Regions from separate parts of the Comamonas faecalis genome, predicted to be linked through region 2. Evidence: predicted binding sites of a transcription regulator. Region 2 holds the regulator's gene; the other holds the start of a gene.
The links. Region 2 encodes FNR, which switches genes on or off when oxygen is low (the NO sensors DNR and NnrR bind a similar motif). Its sites were predicted from a motif close to TTGATNNNNATCAA; they were not measured.

Region 1 (8,932 bases), on a different contig from region 2:
CGAAGACACGCTTTCATGTTTCGATATTTCCAGGTTGCTGTACCAATGCCTGCTGCGCCGACAGGCGCAGCTCGACGAAATACTCTTCTTCCTTGGGGAAGGCATAGACCGGCAGGCCCACTGCGTCTTCGATGCGCGCCAGCGCGTCGCTGGCAAGCGCCGGCGACTCGGCGCCGATGACGAACCACATGTTCAGCCGGTGCGTGCGCCGGTAGTTGTGCGCCACCTCGGGAAAGCTGTTGACCACGGCGTTGACCGCGTCGAAGCGCTCCTCGGGCACGCTCAGCGCCGCCAGCACGAACTGGCCGCCCGCGCGCTCGATCTGGAACAGCGGGCCAAAGCGCGTGAGCACGCCGTGCGCCAGCAGCTGCTGCAGGCGCTCGATCACACGCTCCTCACTCCAGCCCAGCGCCTGGCCGACGACGGTGAACGGGCGGTCGTCCAGCGGGAAGCCGCCGTGCAGGTAGTCGATCAGCTGGGCGTCTTCATGGGTGAGCATCGCAGGACTCCGAAGTGACGGGCGCGTGCGCGGCAAACCGGCGCGCGCCGGTCTGCTTGAAGCGGCGCAGCGAGAACAGCACCGCGTGGGGCGTGTGCTGCAGACCGGCGGCGGCGACGGTCTCGCGCACGCGCCGGGCGACGGCGTCGCGGTCGCGCCCGTGGATCATGCAGTACAGGTTGTAGTGCCAGCCGGGTGCGCGCGCGCGTCGGTAGGCCAGCGTCACGCCACTCAGGTGCGCCAGCGCGTCGCCATAGCGGTCGGCCGCGTCGTCGGGCACGTCGAACACGGTCATGGCGTTGGCGGAAAAACCCAGCTCGTGGTGGCGTACGACGACGCCAAAACGCGCCAGCAGGCCGCCATCCAGCCACTGCTGCAGCCGCTGCAGCACCTCGCCCGCGCCGCAGCCCAGCTGCTCGGCCCAGGCGCCGTAGGGGCGCTCGACCAGCGGCAGACCCTGCTCGGCCAGCGCGGCCAGTGGCCAGTCGCCGGGCGACAGCTGCGACGGCGCAGCGCGCGTGGGGCGTGCGTGCTCGCTGCCCTCGTCGCGCAGGTTGAAGGCGGTGTCGATGCGGTAGGGCCGCAGCATGGGCAGGCGCAGCACGGCAAGGCCGGTATCGCGCTCGATGTGCTGCAGCAGCCGCTCGACCTGGGATCTATCTGCGCCGGTGGCGACGAACCACAGGTTGACCTGGTGCTCACGTTGGTAGTTGTGGTTGACGCCCGGGTGACTGGAGACGACGGCGGCCACCGCGTCGAGCCGCTCGGGCGGTACGGCCATGGCCGCAAGCGTGGAGGCGCCGCCCGCGCCCGGCGCAAAGACCGCTCCGACGCGGCTGACCGCGCCCGCGCGCTGCAGCGCGGCGAGGCGGTCGCGCACGGCGGGGCAGGGCAGATCCAGCGCGTCGCCCAGCGCGGCGAACGGGCGCTCGACCAGCGGAAAGCCGCGCTGCCAGCGGTTGAGCAGGTCGAGGTCCGGGGCGTGCGCGCGTACCTGGGCCGCCATGGCTCAGAACCCCATGCGCTGGGCGCGCGCGGTAAAGAAGATGCCGCTGGGCGCGTCGACCGCCAGCGACGCCTGGAGCGTGAGCGTGTGCGTGTCGTAGACCTGCACGCGGTTGTCGTCGCGGCAGCTGATCCACACCGATTCGCCGCGCGGCGTGAACTCCATGTGCAGCACGGCGCGGCCCGGCTCGATGGTCTGCACCACCTGCTGGCTGGGCGTGTCGATGACCTGCACGCGGTGGTAGTCGGGCACGGAGAAGTTGACCCAGACCTGGCGCCCGTCGGGGCGCGCCATGACGAATACCGGCTGACCCGCCACGGCAATGCGGCCGACCTCGGCCCAGGTGCTGGTGTCGACGATGAGCACTTCGTGGCGCCCGACGGCGGGCAGGTAGGCGTGGCGCCCGGCAATCGCCCAGCCGCGCAGGTGAGGCATCTTGTAGACCGGCAGCGGTTTTTCACCGCGGCCGTAGTCGGCCAGGATGCGCGCTACCCGCGGCTCGCTCTGCCACAGGTCGACCATGGCCAGGCCGTCCTCGCCAAACAGGCCGGCGATGTAGTGGCGGCCGTTGGGAGAGACCAGCGCGTCGTAGGGCTGCTTGCCGATGTCGGGCAGCGTGGTGATCTGCGGCTTGCGCGGATCGCTCAGGTCGGCAATGCAGATGGCGCCGGCGTCGAACAGGCTGTAGACGAAGCGGCGCTGGGGCAGGTCGGCCAGGCCGACGACGCGCGAGCGCTTGCCGTCGGCCATGGCGGCCGGAACGTCGGCCAGCAGCTCCAGTGTGGCGGCGTCGAACACCTTGATGCCGCCGGGCGTGTAGTTCTGCGCGACGATGAGCGTGCCGTCGGCGCTGATGGCGCCGCCGATCGAGTTGCCCGCCTGCAGCACGCGGTGGGTGATGCGCTGGGTGAGGATGTCGACGCGCGTGACCGCGCCGTCGCGGCCGAAGATGTAGGCAAAGCGCGCATCGCGCGAGAACACGACCGAGGCGTGCGACAGGTCGCCAAGACCCGTGACGCGGCCGTAGATGCTGCGGCTGCTGGTGTTGACCAGCGTGAGCGCGCCGGCGGCGCGCTCGATGACCACCCCCAGGTCGCCCGTGCCTTGCACGGCGGCCGGGGAGGGCGCGGAAGCGGGGGAGGAGACGGCCGCGCAGCCGCTGGCCAGCGCGGAGACGCCGGCCGTGAGGGACAGAAGGGCGCGCCGCTTCATTGGGGAGAACTCCGGGATTCGAGGGGAAAGCCGCCGACCAGTTGCCGGGCGATCCATGCGGCCTCGTCTTCGTTGAGCATGGCGCTCCACGGGGGCATGGGGGTGTCCGGCAGGCCGTGCAGGATGACGGCGCTGACGTAGTCGGCGGGTTTGGTGGCCAGCGCCTCGCGCGTGAGCGCAGGGCCCAGGCCGCCGGTCAGTTGCATGCCGTGGCATGAGCCGCAGTCCTGGCGCACCATGTGCACCAGCTGGGCCTGGCGCTCGGGCGCGGGCTCGGTCTGGGCGCTGGCAGTGCCCGCCGCCGCCAGGGGCAGGGCCAGGCACAGCAGCAGGCGGGTCAGGATGGGCGTCATGTCAGGCATGGCAGCTAGGGCTTAGTAGACGTCGTGCTGGGTGTTGTAGACGTTGAACTTGCCCGTCGGCGTGACCAGGCGCTTGTCGTCGAGCACGGTCTTGCAGGTGCGCGTCTTGTCGTCGACGACCACGATGGCCGACTGCTTGTCCTTGGCACTCCACACCGAGAACCAGACCTCGTCGCCCGCCTTGTTGTACTCGGGCTGCACCACGCGCTTGGCACCGTCGTCCTTGATGTTGGCGCAGGCGGCAATGTCGATGATCTGCGGTGCCTTGGTCAGGTCGCGGATGTCGAACACGGCCACGCTCTGGCTGAGCTTGGGATCGGGGTTGAGCGTGGTGTCGACCCACAGGTTGTTGGACTTGGGGTGCGTCTTGATGAACAGCGAGCCGCCGCCCTGGCCTTCCAGCGTCTGCACGACCTTCCAGGCGTTGCTCTTGTGGCCCTTGGGATCGGTGCCGATGATGGCGATGCTCTCGTCACCCAAGCCAGAGGTAGCCCACACCGGGCCGAACTTGGGGTGCTTGAAGTTGGCGCCGCGGCCCGGGTGCGGGATCTTGCCCACGTCGATGATCGCCTCCAGCTTGCTCTTCTTGGTGTCGATCACCACGATCTGGTTGGACGAGTTGGCCGCCGTCAGGAAGTAGCGCTGTGTGCTGTCGAAGCCACCGTCGTGCAGGAACTTGGAGGTGGCGATCTTCGTCATCTTCAGGTTCGTCAGGTCGGTGTAGTCGACCATCCAGATCTTGCCGGTTTCCTTGGCGTTGACCAGGAACTCGGGCTTCTCGTGGCTGGAGACGATGGCGGCCACGCGCGGCTCGGGGTGGTACACGTTGTCGATGTCCATGCCGCGCGTGCCGACGACCTTGCGCGGCTTGAGCGTATCGCCGTCCATCAGCACGAACTGGGGCGGCCAGTAGGTGCCGGCAATCGCGATCTTGTCTTCCCAGCCCTTGAACTTGCTGGTCTCGATCGAGCGCGCCTCCAGGCCGACCTTGATCTCGGCGACGTTGTCGGGCTTCTCCATCCACAGGTCGATCAGGTTCACGCGTGCGTCGCGGCCGATCACGTACAGGTAGCGCCCGTTGGCGCCCATGCGCGAGATGTGCACTGCGTAGCCGGTCTTGACGATGTTGATGATTTCTTTCGTATCGCCGTCGATCAGCGCGATCGTGCCGTCGTCGCGCAGCGTCACCGAGAAGATGTTCTCGATGTTGTACTTGTTCATCTTCTTGGTCGGGCGCTCGGCGACGGGGATGTACTCCTTGCGGGTCTTCTCCATGTCCTCGAGCGAGAACTCGGGCGGCGTCGGCGGCGTGTGCTGCACGTAGCGCGCCATCAGATCCACGGTCGCCTCGTCGAAGTCACCCGAGGTCAGCCAGTTGGGCATGCCCGCCGGCGAGCCGTAGGCGATGAAGGTCTTGAGGTACTCGGTGCCGCGCTCCAGCGTGATGTCCGGAGTCAGTGCCTTGCCGGTAGCGCCCTTGCGCAGCACGCCGTGGCAGCCGGCGCAGCGCTCGAAGTAGATCTGGCGCGCGCGGTCGAACTCGGCTTGCGTCATGGCCGGCATCTTCGGATCGTCGGCACGGTGCATTTCCTCGCCGGACATCGAATACGGTGCGCCGCGGAACTGCGCCTCCGGACTCTTGACGTCGGTGGTGGGGGCGCCTGGCTCGGCCGGCTGCTGCGCCACGGCGGTCAGCGCGGTCGCGGACACGACAGCGGCGGCGGCCAGTGCGACCAGTTTGGCAATCCTCTTGTCTTTCATTTGTGGGTCCTCTGCATCACGGATCAGCGGTTGGGCGGGTTCGGGCTGCTGCCCTGACCCCCTCGCCGAGGTAGCTGTCCATTCCCTCTTCTTGCGAGTGACCCTATCGTCGCAGTGTCAATAGGGCGATGTCCTTGAACCAGGTCAAGGACGCACGCATCGGCTGTCAGAACAATCGGGGAAAACCCACAACTGGCAGCCCGCACGGGCAGTCTTTCCAGGCTTGCCACGAGAGAGATCACGATGAGCTTTATTGAACAAGCGCGCTGGTTCGGCACCACCGACACCCCCGAGACCGCCACCCGTCCCGGGCGCGTGACCCTGGTGGGGGCAGGCCCGGGCGACCCGGAATTGTTGACGCTGCGCGCCGTGAAGGCGCTGCGCGGCGCGCGCATGGTGCTCTACGACCATCTGGTGAGCAAGGACGTGCTGCGCTACGTGGCCGAGGACGCAGACCTGATCTACGTTGGCAAGGAGGCCTCGCACCACACCTTGCCGCAGGAGTCGATCATCGACCTGATGCTGCGCCTGGCGCGCAGCGGCCGCAGCCTGGTGCGCCTCAAGGGCGGCGACGGCTTCATCTTCGGGCGCGGCGGCGAGGAGGCCATGGCGCTGGCGCAGGCCGGCATCGCGTTCGACGTGGTGCCCGGCATCACCGCCGCGCAGGCCGCCGGCGCCTGCGCCGGCATTCCACTCACCCACCGCGACCATGCCTGCACGCTGGTGTTTGCCACTGGCCACCTGCGCGCCGGGCGCCAGGTGGAGCTGGACTGGCCGGCGCTGGCGCGGCTCAACCAGACCGTGGTGATCTACATGGGCGTGGGCAATCTGCCGGTGATCTGCAGCGAATTGCAGCGCCACGGCCTGCCCGGCGACACGCCGGCCGCGCTGGTCGAACAGGCGTCGCTGCCCAGCCAGCGCACCGTCGCCGGCACGCTGGAGCGGCTGCCGGCGCTGGCGCGCGAGCAGCGCGTGCGCGCGCCGGCGCTGATCGTGATTGGCTCCGTCGTCTCGCTGCAGCCGCAGCTGGCCGCTGGCATGGCGCAGCGGGCGCTGGAGCACGGCCTGGCGTAATCCCGGCATGGGCGAGTTTCGGGCATGATCAATGCCTGAAATTTCCCAGGTGGCCGGCATTGCGCCCAGCCACCACGATCCCATGCAACAAGACATCCTCATCAATTGGTCTCCGCAGGAGACGCGGGTGGCCGTGGTCGAAAACGGCGCGATCCAGGAACTGCACGTCGAGCGTGCGCTCGAGCGCGGCCTGGTCGGCAACGTCTATCTTGGCAAGGTCTCGCGCGTGCTGCCCGGCATGCAGTCGGCCTTTGTCGACATCGGCCTGGAGCGCGCCGCCTTTCTGCACGTGGCCGACGTCTGGCAGCGCCAGGAAGGCGGCGAAGCGCCGATGTTCGCGCGCAAGGGCGAGCCGGCCGTGCCCATCGAGAAACAGGTCTTCGAGGGCCAGTCGCTGATGGTGCAGGTCATCAAGGATCCGATTGGCAGCAAGGGCGCGCGCCTGTCCACGCAAATCAGCATTGCCGGGCGGCTGCTGGTGTTTTTGCCGCAGGACGACCACGTCGGTATTTCGCAAAAAATACCGTCCGGCGAGCGCGACGCGCTGCGCGCGCGCCTGCAGGCGCTGGTAGGCGACGAGGCGCACGGCGGCGTGGGCGGCGGTTTCATTTTGCGCACCAACGGCGAGGACGCCAGCGACGCCGAGCTGTCCGAGGACATCGCCTATCTGCGCAAGACCTGGCTGCGCATCAAGGAGGCGGCGCAGCGCCTGCCGGCCAAGTCGCTGCTGCACCAGGACCTGGATTTGCTGCGCCGCGTGCTGCGCGATCTGGTGGGCGAGGCCACGCAGAGCATCCGCATCGACTCGCGCGAGCAGTTTGCCGCGCTGCAGCTCTTTGGCAGCGAGTTCATGCCCGCGGCGGCGGCCAAGCTGCAGCTGTACAAGGGAGAGCGGCCGATCTTCGACCTGTACGCGATCGACGAGGAGATCGCGCGGGCGCTGGGGCGGCGCGTCGAGCTCAAATCGGGTGGCTACCTGATCATCGACCAGACCGAGGCGCTCACCACGGTGGACGTGAACACCGGCGGCTTCGTCGGTGCGCGCAACTTCGACGACACCATCTTCAAGACCAACCTGGAGGCGGCCGGCGCGATTGCCCGCCAGCTGCGGTTGCGCAACCTGGGCGGCATCATCATTGCCGACTTCATCGACATGCTGCGCGAAGACCATCAGCAGCAGGTGCTGGCCGAGTTTCGCAAGCAGCTGGCGCGCGACCGGGTCAAGACCATGGTTGGCGGCTTCTCGCCGCTGGGGCTGGTCGAGCTCACGCGCAAGCGCACGCGCGAGTCGCTGGCGCACATACTGAGCGAGCCCTGCCCGACCTGTCACGGCGTGGGCGAGATCCGCACCGCGCGCAGCGTCTGCTACGACGTCCTGCGCGAGCTGCTGCGCGAGGCGCGCCAGTTCAATCCGCGCGAGTTCCGCGTGATCGCGGCGCCGCAGGTCATCGACCTGTTCCTGGATGAGGAAAGCCAGCACCTGGCCGGGCTGTCGGACTTCATCGGCAAGCCGATCTCGCTGCAGGCCGAGACGGTGATGGCACAGGATCAGTACGACATCGTGCTGCTATAGCAGGCGCTGCGCGCGGTGGCGCCCCGCCGCGGTCAGCGCATGTCCGCCGTGTGCACGCCAAAGTGGCCGGCGCGGCGGTCGGCAAAAAAACATTCCAGCGTGTGGCGCACGGTGCGAAACGCCAGTGCTTCCCAGGGGATGTCTTGCTCGTCGAACAGGCGCGCCTCGATGGTTTCGTGCCCGGGGTCGAACCGGTCGTTGTGCAGCCTGGCCAGGTGGTAGATGTGCACCTGGCCGACCAGCGGCACGCTCATCACCGTAAACAGCGCGCCCAGCGTGAACTGCGCACCTGCTTCTTCCACGGTTTCGCGCGCCGCGCCTTCGGCCACGGTCTCGCCCAGCTCCATGAAGCCCGCGGGCAGCGTCCACTTGTATTTGCGCGGCTCGATGTTGCGCTGGCACAGCAGCACCTGATCGCCGAGCACCGGCACGGTGCCGACCACGGTCAGCGGGTTTTCATACTGGATGGTGCCGCAGGCGGTGCAGATGGCACGCTCGCGCGTGTCGCCGTCGTCGGGAACGCGGTATTGCACGGGCGCGCCGCATTGGTTGCAAAACTGAATATGGGGGCGATAGAGCATGCAGGAGGACAGTGGGGCGCAAGGGGCGGGAGTCAGGCGACGTGCAGGCGCAGAGGCGCCAGGCCGTCGATGCCGGCTTCGAGCGTGTCGCCCGGCTGCACCGCGGCGACGCCCTCGGGCGTGCCGGTGAAGATCAGGTCGCCGGGCTGCAGCTGCCAGGCGCGCGAGAGGTGTTCGATGGTTTCGGCCACGCTCCAGATCAGCTGATCGATGCTGCTGCGCTGGCGCTCCTGGCCGTTGACCTGCAGCCAGATGCCCGCCTTGTCGATGGCGCCCGCCTGGGCCGCGGGCGTGAGCGCTCCAATCGGTGCGCTGGCGTCGAAGCCCTTGGCGATGCACCAGGGCCGGCCCTGCTTCTTCATCTCGGCCTGCAGATCGCGGCGCGTCATGTCCAGCCCCACCGCATAGCCCCAGACATGGCTGGGCGCGTCGGCCGCGGCAATGTCGCGCCCGCCCTTGCCGATGGCCACGACCAGCTCCACCTCGTGGTGCAGGTCTTGCGTCAGTGGCGGATAGGCCATGCGTGCGCTGCTGTCCGGCCCCGCGGGAACGACTGCGTCAGCCGGTTTCATGAAGAAGAACGGCGGCTCGCGGCCTGTGAATCCCATCTCGCGCGCATGCGCCGCGTAGTTGCGGCCCACGCAGTAGATGCGATGCACGGGGAAGAGGGCATCACTGCCGCGCACGGGCACACAGGCCTGGGGCAGGGGGGCGATCACGTAGGACATGGGCGGGGTGGGCGTGAGAGGGCAATGCCTTGCAGTGTGCCACGCCCCGCGTATGCTTTGCAGCCATGCAACCCATTTCCAGCCCTGCCTTCAGCGCCACTCCCGGCTCCATCCCCAGCGATTGGCTGCCCCCCGA
Region 2 (8,932 bases):
TCGCGCAGTTGCAGGCGGCGGGCATGCAGGTGCAGTTGCTGTCAGGCGACAGCAGCGCCGCCGCCGTGCAGCGGGTGGCAGAGCGCACCGGTGTGCAGGTGGCGCGCGCCGCCTGTACGCCGCAGGACAAGTTGCAGCATCTGCAGGCGCTGCAGCAGCAGGGGCGGCGCGTGGCGATGGTGGGCGACGGGCTCAACGACGGTCCCAGTCTGGCCGCTGCCCATGCGTCGCTGGCTTTCGGGAAATCGGTTGCTTTGGCGCAATCACGTTCTGACGTCGTGGTTTTAGGGGACAATCTCGCCCTCGTTGCCCAAACCCTGCTAGTAGCTCGCCGCACGGTGGCCATCGTGCGCCAGAACCTGGGCTGGGCCGCCGGCTACAACGCCGTTGGCGTGCCGCTGGCGATTGCCGGTCTGATGCCGCCCTGGCTGGCGGGGCTGGGCATGGCGCTGAGCTCGCTGCTGGTCGTCCTCAATGCCGCGCGCTTGGCGCGCCCGGTGGGTGATGGCGCCGCGCAGGCTCTGCGAGGCAACGTGGCGCGGGAGGCAGTGCCCGCGCAAGGGGTTTGACCATGGATGTCCTGTATTTGCTGGTTCCGCTGTCCGTCGTGCTCGTGCTGCTGGTGATCGCCGGCATGTGGTGGGCGATTGACCGTGGGCAGTTTGAAGACATTGATCAGGAGGGGGAGCGCATCCTGCGCAGTGATTGACGTTCGTCAAAAACCATGATGCGTCTCTGGTTAATATTTTTTCGCTAATCACAACGAGGTAACCGATGGATTCATCAACGACGAAAGTGGAGCATTACGACGATTCCGTCGTAAGGCAATTCACGATCATGTCCGTGGTCTGGGGCGTCGTGGGCATGCTGGTCGGCGTGTTCATCGCCGCCCAGCTGGCCTGGCCCGAGCTCAATTTCGGCATCCCATGGCTGAGCTATGGGCGCCTGCGGCCGCTGCACACCAATGCCGTGATCTTCGCCTTCGGCGGTTGTGGCCTGTTTGCAACCAGCTACTACGTCGTCCAGCGCACCTGCCAGACGCGGCTTTTCATGCCCAAGCTGGCCAGCTTCACCTTCTGGGCCTGGCAGGCAGTGATCGTCGGGGCGGTCATCTCGCTGCCGCTCGGCTATACCCAGTCCAAGGAATACGCCGAGCTGGAGTGGCCGCTGGATGTATTGATCGCCATCACCTGGGTGAGCTATGCCATCGTGTTCTTCGGCACCGTCGGCATCCGCAAGGTCAAGCACATCTATGTCGCCAACTGGTTCTTCGGCGGTTTCATCCTGACGATTGCGCTGCTGCATATCGTCAACAGCGCCGCCATTCCTGCCGGCTGGATGAAGAGCTACTCGGCCTATGCTGGCGTGCAGGACGCCATGGTGCAGTGGTGGTACGGCCACAATGCCGTGGGCTTCTACCTGACCACGGCCTTCCTGGGCATGATGTATTACTTCATCCCGAAGCAGGCCGGCCGGCCGGTGTACAGCTACCGCCTGTCGATCGTGCACTTCTGGGCGCTGATTTTCACCTACATGTGGGCCGGCCCCCACCACCTGCACTACACCGCGCTGCCGGACTGGACCCAGTCGGTGGGCATGGTGTTCTCGCTGATCCTGCTGGCGCCGAGCTGGGGCGGCATGATCAACGGCATCATGACGCTGTCGGGTGCCTGGCACAAGCTGCGTGAAGATCCCATCCTGCGCTTCCTGATCGTTTCGCTGTCGTTCTACGGCATGGCCACGTTCGAGGGCCCAATGATGTCGATCAAGACCGTCAACGCGCTGTCGCACTACACCGACTGGACGATTGGCCACGTGCACGCAGGCGCGCTGGGCTGGGTCGGCCTGATCACGATGGGTTCGCTCTATTACATGGTGCCGCGCCTGTTCGGCAAGGAAAAAATGCATTCGATCAAGGCCATCGAGCTGCACTTCTGGCTGGCCACGATCGGCATCGTGCTCTACATCGCCGCGATGTGGATTGCCGGCGTGATGCAGGGCCTGATGTGGCGCGCGGTCAACGCCGACGGCACGCTGACCTACACCTTCGTCGAGAGCGTCAAGGCCAGCTATCCCTTCTACGTCATCCGTTTCCTGGGCGGCGTGCTGTACCTGGGCGGCATGGTCATCATGGCCTGGAACGTCTGGCTGACGGCCATTTCGGGGCGCTCGGTGAAGATCGCCGTTCCCACCACGGTTGCGCACGCCTGAGGATAGGAGAGCCTGACACATGTCCAAGACCAACAACACCTCCTCGGGCTTTACCCACGAGAAGGTCGAGACCAACAACTTCCTGATGATCGTGCTGATCCTGCTGGTCGTCGCCATCGGCGGCCTGGTGGAGATCGTGCCGCTGTTCTTCCAGAAGTCGACCACCGAGCCCGTCGACGGCCTCAAGCCCTACACGGCGCTGCAGCTGGCCGGGCGCGACATCTATCAGCGCGAGGGCTGCTACAACTGCCACTCGCAGATGATCCGTCCCTTCCGCGCCGAGACGCTGCGCTATGGCCACTACTCGGTGGCCGGCGAGTTCGTCTACGACCATCCCTTCCAGTGGGGCAGCAAGCGCACCGGCCCGGATCTGCACCGCGTGGGCGGCCGCTACAGCGACGAGTGGCACCGCATCCACCTGAACGACCCGCGCGACGTGGTTCCAGAGTCCAACATGCCGGCCTACCCGTGGCTGGAGAAGAACCTGGTGAATGCCGCGGTCATGCCGGCGCACATGCGCGCGCTGCGCAAGGTGGGCGTGCCTTATACCGACGAGGAGATCGCCGGCGCAGTGCAGGAGGTGGAAGGCAAGACCGAGATGGACGCCATGATTGCCTATCTGCAATCGCTGGGTCACCAGCTCAAATAAGGGAGGCAGCCATGGACATCACCACCTGGCGCATCGCGGTCACGCTGGCATCGCTGGCGAGCTTCGTGGGCATTGGGGTCTGGGCCTACCTGGGCCGCAACCGCGCGCGCTTCGAGGAGGCGGCGCAGCTGCCCTTCCTCGAGGACTGACGCCTCCCACGTACACAACTAGAGAGAACCCATGAGCGATTTCACGAGTAACTTCTGGTCGGTCTACGTCACCATCATCACCATCGTCGGCATCGTCGGCTGTGGCTTGTTGCTGTGGCTCACGTCGCGCAAGAAGGTCGAGGCGACGGCCGACAACACCACCGGCCACGTCTGGGACGAAGACCTGACCGAGATGAACAACCCCATGCCGCGCTGGTGGATGTGGCTGTTCGTCATCACGCTGCTCTTTGGCGCCGGCTACCTGATCGCCTATCCCGGGCTGGGTACCTTCAAGGGCCAGCTGGGCTGGACGCAGGTTGGCGAGTACCAGCGCGAGATGGACAAGGCGGCCGAGCAGTTGCAGCCGCTGTACGCGCGCTTTGACGGCATGAGCGCCGAGCAGCTGACGCAAGACCCGGCAGCCATGGCCATTGGCGACCGCCTGTTCATGAACAACTGCGCCCAGTGCCATGGTTCGGACGCGCGCGGCAGCAAGGGCTTTCCCAATCTGAGCGACGGCGACTGGCTGTATGGCGGTGATCCCGAGCAGATTCGCCAGACCATTCACGACGGCCGTATCGGCGTGATGCCTCCGATGGCCGAGGCCGTGGGCTCGGGCGAGGACGTGCGCAACGTCGCCCAGTACGTGCTCAGCCTGTCGGGCAGTCCGCACGATTCGGTGCGCGCCGCGCTGGGCAAGCCGCTGTTTGCCTCTTGCGCCGCCTGCCATGGTGCCGACGGCAAGGGCAACCAGGCGCTGGGTGCGCCCAACCTGACCGACGATGTCTGGCTGCATGGCTGGGGCGAGGCGGCGATCGTCGCCATGATCAACAACGGCAAGACAAACCAGATGCCGGCACAGGCGATTGCCGAGGGCGGCAAGCTCACCGACGCCCAAATCAATGTGCTGACGGCTTATGTCTGGGGACTGTCCCACCAGGGGGCTTCGGGTCAGTAGTTCTGACGTGTTGCACTATGGGCCGGCTGCCTTTGCACAGGGCGCCGGCCCTTTCGTGTTGAAGCCGTAATGGCTTGTGCGGGTCAAGAGAAGTATGTAGCGCCATGAAAGCAAAGCCGGGTAAACCCCATAAAACCATTACCAAGACCGCGCCGCCTGCCGCTGGTGCGCAGACGGTGTCGCTGTACGAAAAACGCAGAAAAATCTATCCGCGCTCCATTGATGGGATTTTTGCGCGCTGGCGCTGGATCATGGTCTACGTCACGCAGCTGGTGTTCTATGGCCTGCCCTGGTTGCAGTGGGGCGAGCGCCAGATGGTGTTGTTCGACCTGGGTGCGCGCCGTTTTTATATCTTCGGCCTGGTGCTGTATCCGCAGGACTTCATCTATTTGACGGGTCTGCTAATCATCTCGGCGCTGTCGCTGTTTTTGTTCACCGCCGTGGCCGGGCGTTTGTGGTGCGGCTTTGCCTGCCCACAGACCGTATACACCGAGATCTTCGTGTGGGTAGAGCACAAAATCGAGGGCGATCGCAGCGCGCGCATGCGTCTGGATAAAAGCGGCTGGACGTTCGAGAAAATCTGGAAGAAGACGGCCACGCAAGTCGTCTGGCTGGCCATCGCGCTGTGGACGGGCTACACCTTTGTCGGCTACTTTGTGCCTATTCGCGAGCTGGGCAGCGAGCTGCTGGCCCTGCACGGCGGCTGGCAGATTTTCTGGGTACTGTTCTATGGCCTGGCTACCTATGGCAACGCCGGTTTCTTGCGTGAGCAGGTCTGCCAATACATGTGCCCGTACGCGCGCTTCCAAAGCGCGATGTTCGACAAAGACACGATGATCGTCACCTACGACCCCGAGCGCGGCGAGCCGCGTGCGCCGCGCGCCAAGACGGTGGACTACAAGGCCAAAGGGCTGGGCGATTGCATCGATTGTTCGCTGTGCGTGCAGGTGTGCCCGGCCGGCATCGACATCCGCGACGGGTTGCAGTACGAATGCATAGGCTGCGGCCTGTGCGTGGATGCTTGCGACACCGTGATGGACAAGATGAACTACCCGCGTGGGTTGATTCGCTTTTCCACGCAAAACGGAGTCAAGAACCACTGGACGCAGTCGCAGATGATCAAGCGCGTGCTGCGTCCGCGCGTACTGGTTTACTCCGCACTGCTGCTGCTGCTGTGCATTGGCATGATGGCTAGTCTCGTCGTACGCTCGCCGATGAAGGTGGACATCGTGCGCGACCGCGCCGCGCTCTCGCGCATCGTCGCCGGTGGCAAGCTGGAGAACGTTTACCGCCTGCAGATCATGAACGCTACCGAACGCGCGCAGCGCTACCACATTGCGGCGCGCGGCTTGCCGGAGCTGGAAGTGGCCACCGAGCAGGAATTCGACCTGGGGCCGGCCGAGTCGCGCTGGGTGTCGGTGCGCCTGCACATCCCCTACGGCTCGGCGCAGCCCGGGTCGCACACGATTTACTTTGATATCCAGGCGCTGGGCAGCAAGGCACAGGTTTCCGAGAAATCGGTGTTCCTGGTGCCGCGCTGAGTGGTCGCCGTTTCGATGAGGAGTCTTCAATGATTGCAAATCCCTCCACTGCACCCGGGCCGATGCCCGGTGACGCCCCGGCGCGACCCTGGTGGAAGTTCGGCATGGTCTGGATGCTGATCGCCGGGCCTGCCGTCGTCGTCGTCGCCGGTTTCGTGACGCTGTGGCTGGCCGTCAGCCGCCCTGATCCGGTACTGAGCGAAGACTATTACCAGCGCGGCCTGGAAATCAATCAGACGCTCAGGGCGCAGCAGGAAGCGGAGGCGGCAGCCATGACGCCGGCGCTCAAGGGCCGCAACCATGCGGCAACGCCGCGAGAACATCGTCCCTGATATCGCGCGCGGCAAGCGCCGGGCTCTGACCATGCGCTGTCGTGACCTGGGTCAATTCCGAGTGCCGTGCATGGTTTAGCGCGCATGCATGGATTGCATGGCCGGCCTCAGTGCTAGTCTGCCTCTTCATCCAAAGAACAGGAGACGATGCAATGCGGATGCAGCGACTGATGTGGATTGTCTGGCCGGCCTTTCTGATGGCGGCCGTGCTGGAAATGCTGGTGTTTGCTTTTGTCGATCCGCAAATGTTGCAGTGGTTCGACCAGCCGGTGAACCTCTCGCGCGAAGGTGTCTACACCGTGGCGTTCTTCGTGTTCTGGCTGGTGATCATGGGTGCGGGCGCGCTGACGACCCTGCTGTCGCTCTCGCCCTTTGAACTCAATCGCTGCCCTGTCCCCGACCTGCAGCGTCCAGCCGATTGCGCCAAGTTTTCTTCGATGTAATACCGCCCGTGGCGGGATTGGCCGTCGTCAGGCCTGTTGACTGTTGACGATGGCTTTGAGCGCGTCGGTGTCCAGGATGCGCACGTGGCGCTGTTTGACCTCGACCAGACCGTCCTCGGCGAACTTGGAGAAAGTGCGGCTGACGGTCTCCAGCTTGAGGCCCAGGTAACTGCCGATCTCTTCGCGGGTCATGCGCAGCACCAACTCGGATTGCGAGAAGCCGCGGTCATGCAGGCGCTGCACCAGGTTGAGCAAGAAAGCCGCCAGCCGCTCCTCGGCGCGCATGCTGCCGAGCAGCAGCATCACGCCGTGCTCGCGTACGATCTCGCGGCTCATTATCTTGTGCAGGTGTGTCTGCAGCGGTGTGACCTCGCGAGACAGTTCCTCTATGCGGTCGAACGGCATCACGCAGACCTCGGCATCCTCCAGCGCCACGGCATCGCAGGTGTGGTGGTCGTTGACGATGCCGTCCAGGCCGATGATCTCGCCGGCCATCTGAAAGCCCGTGACCTGGTCGCGTCCGTCCTCGGTCGCCACGCAGGTCTTGAAAAAACCGGTGCGAATGGCAAACAGCGAGGTGAATGCCTCGCCGTTGCGAAACAGCGAGCCGCCGCGCTTGATCTTGCGCCGCGTCGCAACGATGTCGTCGATGCGCTGCATTTGCTGGTCGTTCAGGCCGACCGGCATGCACAACTCGCGAAGATTGCAGTTGGAGCAGGCGACTTTGAAGGCGTGCGCGCTGGAAGAAGCAGAAACCTTGCCCATGGTCAGAGCTTACATCTGAAAAAAGGTACAGAGGGTAAATCCGGAGACAATCTCGGGACTCTCGATCCGGGCCAGGCCGCCATGCAGGAAGCGGCCGGTTCTTGATTGTAGTCAAGACGGTTGCCGGTCCACTGCGGCACAGTCTTGCCGTTATCGTCTGGAAATCCGTCATGACCGTTGCTATCACGCCCGAACTCCTGCGTCGCTTCGACGTGCCCGGGCCCCGCTACACCTCCTATCCCACGGCCGACCGCTTTGTCGAAGCGTTTGGCGAAGAGCAGTACGTGCTTGCGCTGCAGCAGCGCAAGGTCAGTGCGGTGGGCAAGAACACGCCACTGTCGCTGTACGCGCACATCCCGTTTTGCGAGTCGCTGTGCTATTACTGCGCGTGCAACAAGATCATCACCAAGCACCCCGAGCGCGCCGAGGTCTACCTGCGCTACCTCAGCCGCGAGATCGACCTGCACACGGCGCACTGCGGCGTCGGGCAGCAGGTCAGCCAGTTGCACCTGGGCGGCGGCACGCCCACCTTCCTGACCGACGAGGGCCTGCGCGACCTGATGAGCATGTTCACGCGCAGCTTCACGCTGGTGCCCGGCGGCGAGTATTCCATCGAGGTCGACCCGCGTACCGTCGACGAACACCGCCTGGCGGTGCTCAAGGAACTGGGCTTCAACCGCCTGAGTTTTGGCGTACAGGACTTCGACCCCGACGTGCAAAAGGCGGTGCACCGGGTGCAACCCGCTGACAAGGTGTTTGCGCTGGTCGAGAGCGCGCGCAAGCTGGGTTTCGACTCGGTCAACGTCGACCTGATCTACGGCCTGCCGCTGCAGACGCCCGAATCGTTCAACCGCACGCTGGAGCAGGTCGTGCAACTGCGCTCGGATCGCATTGCGCTGTACGCCTATGCCCACTTGCCCGAGCGCTTCAAGGCGCAGCGGCGCATCAATATCGCCGACCTGCCGGCGCCCGCGGCCAAGGTGTCCATGCTGGCGCGCTCGATCGAGTCCTTCATCGACGCGGGCTACGTTTACGTGGGCATGGATCACTTCGCGCTGCCCGACGACGCGCTGGCCGTTGCCAAGCGCCAGGGACGGCTGCACCGCAACTTCCAGGGCTACAGCACCCAGCCCGATTGCGACCTGATTGCGCTGGGCGTTTCGGCCATCGGCCGCGTCGGTGCAACCTATAGCCAGAACGCCAAGGTGCTGGAGGACTACTACGACGCGATCAACCGCGGCCGCATCCCGATTGCGCGCGGCCTGGCGCTGACGCGCGACGATCTGATGCGCCGCGCCGCCATCATGGCGCTGATGTGCCAGGGCGAGTTGCTGTACGAGCCGTTTGCGCAGTCCTGGCTGGTCGACGTGCCCCAGTACTTCGCTGCCGAGCTGGAGCGGCTCAAGGACATGGAGCAGCAAGGCCTGGTCTGCCTCAAGCCTGAAGGCGTGCAGGTCACGCCTATGGGCTGGTTCTTCGTGCGCGGCGTGGCCATGGTGTTCGACAGATACCTGCAGGCCGACCGTAATCGCGCGCGGTTCTCGCGCATTATTTAAACGGCAAGCGGTGTTGCTCGTATCTATTGGTCCTCTCATTGCCCCTTCTCGTCCCGGCGCGGTCGAGCGGGCGCATGCCGCCCGACACCCGGCGGATTACCCTCCATGTTGCTAGCTCTGGCCTCGACGGCCTTGTTCATGGGTTTGACGGGTGGTGCTCACTGCCTGGTGATGTGTGCCGCCCCCTGTGCAGCTTTGACGGGCCAGTTGCACAAGGGTGAAGACGAGGGCCAGGCGGTAGCGGGAGGGGCGCTGACGCTGACCCGAATCCAAGGGGGCGGTGCAGCGCCAGCACGCCGGCTCGGCGCGCGCCTGCTGGGCTTTCACC

Region 1: cobA (uroporphyrinogen-III C-methyltransferase) is a predicted target of FNR. The motif match lies at 4,975-4,988, and genes of this name have one in related genera.

What each region holds. Positions count from the first base shown of each region.
Region 1 is NZ_BAABBP010000021.1:5,016-13,947, reverse strand. Features, by position in the region: gene ABD767_RS11715 (Lrp/AsnC family transcriptional regulator) at 14-499, opposite strand; gene ahbB (siroheme decarboxylase subunit beta) at 486-1,505, opposite strand; gene ABD767_RS11705 (cytochrome D1 domain-containing protein) at 1,509-2,717, opposite strand; gene ABD767_RS11700 (c-type cytochrome) at 2,714-3,079, opposite strand; gene ABD767_RS11695 (cytochrome D1 domain-containing protein) at 3,092-4,681, opposite strand; gene cobA (uroporphyrinogen-III C-methyltransferase) at 5,084-5,914, shown strand; gene rng (ribonuclease G) at 5,997-7,487, shown strand; gene ABD767_RS11680 (zinc ribbon domain-containing protein) at 7,520-8,068, opposite strand; gene ABD767_RS11675 (fumarylacetoacetate hydrolase family protein) at 8,101-8,796, opposite strand; gene pgeF (peptidoglycan editing factor PgeF) at 8,862-8,932, shown strand, end outside.
Region 2 is NZ_BAABBP010000001.1:40,359-49,290, forward strand. Features, by position in the region: gene ABD767_RS00180 (heavy metal translocating P-type ATPase) at 1-569, shown strand, start outside; gene ccoS (cbb3-type cytochrome oxidase assembly protein CcoS) at 572-709, shown strand; gene ccoN (cytochrome-c oxidase, cbb3-type subunit I) at 775-2,211, shown strand; gene ccoO (cytochrome-c oxidase, cbb3-type subunit II) at 2,231-2,860, shown strand; gene ABD767_RS00200 (CcoQ/FixQ family Cbb3-type cytochrome c oxidase assembly chaperone) at 2,872-3,009, shown strand; gene ccoP (cytochrome-c oxidase, cbb3-type subunit III) at 3,041-3,967, shown strand; gene ccoG (cytochrome c oxidase accessory protein CcoG) at 4,072-5,508, shown strand; gene ABD767_RS00215 (FixH family protein) at 5,538-5,840, shown strand; gene ABD767_RS00220 (hypothetical protein) at 5,993-6,283, shown strand; gene fnr (fumarate/nitrate reduction transcriptional regulator Fnr) at 6,311-7,048, opposite strand; gene hemN (oxygen-independent coproporphyrinogen III oxidase) at 7,219-8,604, shown strand; gene ABD767_RS00235 (urease accessory protein UreH domain-containing protein) at 8,710-8,932, shown strand, end outside.